2 regions of the Planococcus sp. TJ-307 genome follow, and region 1 is predicted to be linked to the other one. Evidence: riboswitches for the same ligand, from Rfam matches in the RefSeq annotation. Region 1 holds a riboswitch; the other holds the start of a gene.
The links. A riboswitch is a leader RNA that binds a small molecule or an ion and turns the genes downstream of it on or off. The one in region 1 is predicted to bind cobalamin.
Positions count from the first base shown of each region.

Region 2: linked by a shared signal. The riboswitch ahead of AC4EHK_RS08545 (hypothetical protein) and the one ahead of AC4EHK_RS00835 (acyl-CoA thioesterase) in region 1 are both predicted to bind cobalamin.

Region 1 is NZ_JBZDOJ010000001.1:176,411-179,824, reverse strand. Features, by position in the region: partial or broken gene AC4EHK_RS00840 (ribonucleotide reductase barrel domain-containing protein) at 1-985, opposite strand, end outside; gene AC4EHK_RS00835 (acyl-CoA thioesterase) at 987-1,472, opposite strand; cobalamin riboswitch at 1,624-1,801, opposite strand; gene AC4EHK_RS00830 (PAS domain S-box protein) at 1,907-2,683, opposite strand; gene AC4EHK_RS00825 (DUF3934 family protein) at 2,818-3,003, opposite strand; gene AC4EHK_RS00820 (glutathione peroxidase) at 3,161-3,414, opposite strand, start outside.
Region 2 is NZ_JBZDOJ010000002.1:449,296-452,709, forward strand. Features, by position in the region: gene AC4EHK_RS08540 (HNH endonuclease) at 1-770, shown strand, start outside; cobalamin riboswitch at 861-1,059, shown strand; gene AC4EHK_RS08545 (hypothetical protein) at 1,227-1,775, shown strand; gene AC4EHK_RS08550 (ABC transporter substrate-binding protein) at 1,772-2,716, shown strand; gene AC4EHK_RS08555 (arylamine N-acetyltransferase family protein) at 2,758-3,414, opposite strand, start outside.

The DNA.
Region 1 (3,414 bases):
ACACACCAGTGAAAATATCGTGCGCTTTGCGGCGTTCGTCGCCGTTGTTGGTTTTTAAATCCAGGAAGCCGTTCATGATGTCTTTGTGGAAGACATCCAAGTAAATCGCCACGGCACCCTGGCGCTGCCCCAGCTGATCGACACTGACTGCCGTATCATTGATCAAGCGAATCCACGGCACGACACCGGAGGAATTGCCTTTGAATTTTTTAATATCCGAGCCCAAAGCCCGCACTTTTCCGTAATAAATGCCAATGCCGCCGCCATCTTTGCTGAGGCGCGCAATGTCCCAGTTGTTCAAATAAATGCCGTCCAGTGAATCATCGACGGTGTCGATAAAGCAAGAAGACAATTGTCCAAAGCTTTTGCCTGCGTTTGATAAGGTCGGTGTTGCGACCGTCATATACAAATGGCTCATCGCCCAGTATGCTTCTTTCACCAGCGCCAAGCGCTGCTCTTTCGGCTCGTTTTGCATCAAGGTCATCGCAATGACAAGAAAACGCTCTTGCGGAAGCTCAAAAAGCCGTCCTTCGTAATCTTTCGTTAAATAGCGGTCAGCAAGTAAAAATAAGCCGATGTAGTTGAACAGCAAATCGCGCTCCGGTTCGATTTCTTTGCCCAGGTCGGTGATTTCATCTTTTGAGTAAGCCGACAAAAGCTCACCTGAATAAATGCCAATGCGGGAAAGCTCATCAACAAGCCCGTAGAAATCGCCGTATTTTTGGGAAGCGGCATAATTCCGGCTGCTTCCGGCTTTTTCATACAAGTCGCTGGCGTATAATTCTGCCGCAGTATACGTCCAGTCGGGCTCATCCATCGTAATGCGGTTCAACGCATAAAGCAGGGACTGCTCACCTTTTGCCTGTGCAGCCAAATTCGCTGTCCGCTCCAGCAGCTCCTTCGTATCCAGTCCGTATACTTCTGTTGCCCGTTGAAGAGCTCGTTCTACTGCATGTATTTCTGCTGTTTCAACTTTTGTATTCATATCAGCTCAGCTCCTTTGCGTATTCGTTCACTTGCATGCGGCGTTGTTTTCTCTCTTGTGCGCTATTGAATAGTTGTTCTTCAGCTGCCGTTTCTGGAATCACACCCGTTACGGGAGTCGGTTTGCCGTCGCTGTCGACAGCAACCATCGTCAGAATGGCGGTTGTCGTCAAACTTTTGCCGCCTGTTTCAATTTGCTGACATTCGGCCTTTACGTATACTTCCATTGACGTTCTTCCGGTCGATATCACAACGCCTTCTAAAATAAGGACATCTCCCACTTTCGCAGAAGACAGGAAATTCACAGTATCAATCGAAGCCGTCACGACTGCTTTTCCACTGTGCCTCATCGCCGTAATGGCAGCAATTTCATCTATGTATGCCAACACGGTACCGCCGAAAATAGTGCCCATATGGTTGGTGTCAGGCGGCAGCACCAATCTTGTTTGAATGGTTCTTGCCACGCCTGCTGCTAACGGTTCTGTCATTTGCCTTCAATCCTCCATTTTTATAACCAAAAGAAAAACCCATCCTCTCGGGGAGGATGGGTTTGAAAACGCAGAATATCGAATGAAGCCAGCAAAAAGGAGCTGCTCCATACAAAATACCTTCGTTATCCCTCTCAGCTCCCGGAGAAGATCATAAACTATAACGAAGGCAGGTCTCCTGGCTTGTGCGTCGTCCTTGCTACCTCCTTCCCGTCCATTGGACAGTGGATTGTGATAGTTCGTCAGCACTTACAGTTGCGGGAACAGCTCCGGCATTCTACCGGATTCCCTATTAAGCCTTTTCAGGCACCTTCGTTATCGGATCTACTATATATAGTTTTTTATTCGATAATGAACACTAAATATTGTATTTCTAAACTATAAATCACTTTCGTCAATTTGACAAGCGGTTTTCAAAACTGAACAGGAATTTATTAATTTGCGGTTAAGTGTTTTTTCAGTGCTTGCTTGACTGTACCCATTGTCGTCAATTTGCTGAAATCTACACGAGCTTCCACAGCTTTCATTGCCAGTTCCGGACGAATTCCGGTAAAAATCAACCCAATGCCCAATAAGCGCATGATCTGGTCTATTTTATAGAGAAACTCTGCTACTACATTGTCGATATTGTAAATGCCCGAAACATCAACAATAAGGTAGTTCAGTTCATGCCCTTGAATTTTCTGCGGAATGAGGTCGAGCAGTCGGGTGCTTCGGTCGCCATCGACTGAACCGACAAGCGGCATAACAGCCAGGCCATCGATAATCGGAACAATCGGCGTCGAAACTTCATTTTTCAATTGCAGCAATTCGCGCTCGGTTTTTTTCTGAACGGTAACGTCCCGTATAATCGATTGGATAGCCGTCGTGTCACCATATTCAACCGGGTAGCAGTACAATTCAACTTCTGCTATTGTCCCGTCAAAGCGTTTAACGGTCGTATCCATCAGTTCTCCGATGGTTCGGTCCTCCATGCCTTTGCGGATTCGCTCAGCAATCATTTCTTTATAATCTTCCGTAAAAACGTCTACTACACTCGCCCCGACAAGTTCAGCTTGGCTGGCTTTTAAAAACTCAGCGCCTGATTGATTTATGTATAAGACCTTTTGCTTAGAATGAATGATGGTTGTTTCATTCGAATATTCAGCGATGCGCTGATACAATTCTTCTTTTTCCGGAATGTTCAATAACGGATCTGATACACTCTTCATTCTCTTTCACTCCTTCCGTCTTCAAAACGGGCTCTTCTTCCATTTTACACTTTTGTGGAAAAACTTTCAGGATCTACCCATCTCTTAAAATCGAATAAAAAAAAGTTGCCCCTTTGGACAACCAAATTCTCTATTTATTCATCGACCCATTCAGATTCAGAAGCTCGCTCTTTTTCTGTTTTAGGTTCGTCGGCTTTTTTATTGTTTTTGCTGGTATAAGGCTTAAAACTTTTGGCTTTGTTGGCGCCTGCTTTCCAGCGAGTCCAACCTTTTTTGCCGGTTCCCTGACCTGTACCGCTTTTTGCTTTTGCTTTGCTCATTTTAATCACTCCATTACTGCTACGCTGATGTACAGCTTATCACATCAGGGGCTGGAGTGATACAGAAATGTTCTGCCGGCATGCCGGAAATCCCCATTCATATCATTGCCAATCGAGCCTTTCACAGCTCTTTCCGAATAAAATAGGCAGGCAGTTCTTACTCAGCCAAGACTTTTTGAATATCCTTTTCAAACGATTCAGGTTTATCCTTTGGAGAAAATCGCGAAACAATATTGCCATTTTGATCGATCAGAAACTTCGTGAAGTTCCATTTGATGCCGCTTGATAAAAATCCTTTTGTGTTGTCAGTCAAATAGTTGAAAAGCGGGTGTGCGTCTTTGCCATTGACCTTAATCAAGTCATGCATTGGGAACGTCACACCATAAGTGGTCCGGCAAGCTTCCTCCGCTT
Region 2 (3,414 bases), on a different contig from region 1:
TGCGAAAAGGGTGCTCAAAAGGAACAAAGCCGAAAAGTGAACATCCGCATTCCCAAGAAACCGAAGCTGCTTTTATTGCAAAAACGGAATACCGGGAGCTTGACAATCCGCTGTCTGTTAAAGAACGTTTTTCTGATATCCAGTCTTTGCTGCCGGTGAAATATGCAGCTTTCCAGGAAGACGCCAGCGGCAATTCAGGCTATTTGTATCCGTGCAATGAAGAACTGGCCATAAAGTTTTTAGAACTTATCAGCTCATTGAATATTTTCACAGTGGAAGTGGAACAGCTGGAACTGGCAATGGAAGTCATCAAAAAAACCGAACACAATCCATTGCTCGGGTTGATTGCGGAAGCGGAATTGGAAATCAAAACAAAAATGCGCAGAGGCAAAGAGCAATTCCGCGAAAGCTTGCTGCCGCTGTGGAACGGTGAATGTCCGCTGTGTGGAATTGCCATTGGGGACGTACTAAAAGCGAGCCATGCCAAGCCGTGGAAAGACAGTTCAGATGCCGAACGCCTGGATCCTTTTAATGGGGTATTGCTTTGTGCCAATCACGCAGCACTGTACTCAGCAGGACTGATTGCGTTTACAGGAGGCGGCCGTTTGCATATTTCCAGCCGAATCCCGGAAGACGATTACCCCATATACAGGTTGCGCAAAAATATGAAAGTGCCGGTATCACCCGAGCATGCACCATATTTGAGATGGCACAAACGAATTGTCTTTGCAGAGCCGAGAAAAGTAAACCTGCTGACAAATCAGGATTAAGACAGGCAAGCTCAAAGGTAAGAATTTTCGAGTTAGTTTTAATTGCGTATGTCTTTTGCTGCCAGGGGTATGCTACACTGAAAACAAGTGAATAATCATGCAGAAAAAAGGTGCTGATCAATCAGCATAACAGGGAACCCGGTTAGATTCCGGGGCTGTTTCCGCAACTGTAAGTGCGTATGAAATAAGAAAATGCCACTGTTTAGATGCTCCAAGTCATCTGAACGGGAAGGTTCTTAGAGTAAAGTGATGCACAAGCCAGGAGACCTACCTTTTTTTGAACGTATTTTTACTCTTCGGAAGCTAAGGGAATCATACGGCAAAATGTCTATTTTTGACTGCTGAAGTATGTCTTTGAATAGCTATAGTGCCGCCCTCTTTTTGAGGGCGGCTTTTTGCTGTTTTGCGGGAGCGTTCAATGCAGTGGTGTTCACCAAACAAAAGTGAGGTGAAAAGATGAAAAAAGACATGCGTTTTCTGTGTTATCCGTTCATGCGTGAATCCGCTTCCACAGTGGATTTTGAAATTCGCACAGATTCTTTGACGACCCGAATCGGGGAAGCTTTATCACTGACAACAGATATTGAAGTGGTTCAGCGGGATTTGAAAACTTTACAGCCCATGGCTTACCATTTAAATGGTTCGGTACGGGGCAAACTTGCCATCGCAGAAGAGGATTTATCTATGTTAAGCGCTATGTATGATTATTATGTAAACTTTACTAAAGATAAAATTGGGAATTTTGTCTTGCCGCAAGGAACCCAAGCCGCCTGTGTGCTGCATGTGTGCCGCAGTGAAGCGAAAAAATCCGTACGGGCTTTGCATAAAGTGAGCCTAGAGCGGGAAGTGCCCGAAATCCTTTTTGATTATGCCAACCTGTTGGCAAACGTATTGTTTACTATGGCGGTATATGTCAATCAGCATCACGGCGTGGAAGAAATTCCGTTCGTCAGCAAGTCCTATCCAACAAGACCAAAAAAGAAAGAAGTGGCCAAAAACAAATGAAAATCAACGTATTCAAATTCTTATCGATCGGAACACTGGCTTTAGCACTCGGAGCTTGCCAGTCTGACACTGCCGAAACAACAGATCCCGAAACAGCGACCGAGCCTTCGCAACAAACTGAGTACACGGTAACCGATGACTTGGATAAAGAGCTGACTTTTGAAGAAGTTCCAGCGACCGTTGTCTCCTTGATTCCAAGCAATACCGAAATTCTTTACGAAATCGGAGCAGGAGACAAAATTATCGGCGTTACAGACTACGATAATTATCCAGCTGAAGCAACAGAGGTGGAGCGGGTTTCAGATTCTGTCACATTCAACGCAGAACGCATTATCGAAATGGATCCAGACGTTGTCATCGGCTATTCCACAGGTGGGCCAACCGGTTTTGAAGATCTCGAAGCAGCGGGGATTCAAGTGTTTGTCATTGAAACCGCAGAATCATTTGAAGATGTTTATGGGGACATCGAGCAAATCTCCACGGTATTAGGTCTTGAAGATAAAGGGGATGAGCTGATTGCTTCCATACAGCAGCAAATTGAAAGCATACAAGAGCAAGTTGCTTCCATAGAAGAGAAAAAACAGCTGTATGTTGAAATCAGCCCTTCACCGGAAATCTATACGACCGGCCAAAATACGTTCCAACAGGAAATATTGGACCATGCCCAAGTCGACAATCTGTTTGGCGATCTCGAAGGCTGGCCGCAGATTTCTGAAGAAGAAGTTATTGAACGGAATCCAAAGATTATCGCCACTACCGTTTCTTATGTAGAAAATTCCGTTGATGAAATTAAAGCGCGCGAAGGTTGGAACGATATTGACGCTATCCAAAATGACCAAGTATTTTTCCTGGACTCGGACATCACATCACGGCCAGGACCAAGAATTGGCGATGCCGTCGAATTGGTAGCTAAAACTGTGTATCCGGAAGCTTTTGAATAAAAACAGTAAAATCCCCGCTTAACAAGCGGGGATTTTTTGGGTTATTGCAGTTGTTCTTCCAGTGTCTCCTGATCAATGCCAAATTCCTCATTTAGTACACGTCTTTTTTCCTCAACAGACAATTCAACTTTGGTTTTTTCTCCGTTTTCTGAACGTGTCAACTGACTTCCGGATAAAGTAATGCGTCCATCAGCTGTTGCGCGCGTCACCAAATCATCGTGGGTGAAAGGCGAATCTTTGGATATTTGGTTAAACACACAGCCCTCGTGAAAATCAACCAGTTGCTTTTCCACAGTTGAGAAGCGGTAAAGAATTTTTTCAGTGTCATCGTTTTCTCTAATTAAATCATAATACACATCGTCTACTTGCTGAACGCGATAAGTGCCGCTATGGTCTGTATGGCGTTCTCCGCCAATTGGGATAGGGCTGATCGTGGAATCGCCGAATCCGGCATCAACTAAATACAAGGTATCAAGCTCTACCAGAATCGCTGCATGAGTATCTGATTTAGACCAAGTACCATCCGGTTTTTGAACAGTGGCAGAGATTAGCTTTGCATCGAATCCCAGTTCCCCCAGCAGCCAATGGAACAAACCATTCAACTCGTAACAATAACCGCCTCGATGGTGATTCACAATTTTATCGTAAATGCTTTCGAGATTTAAATAAATGGGTGTTTTACGTATAACATCTAAGTT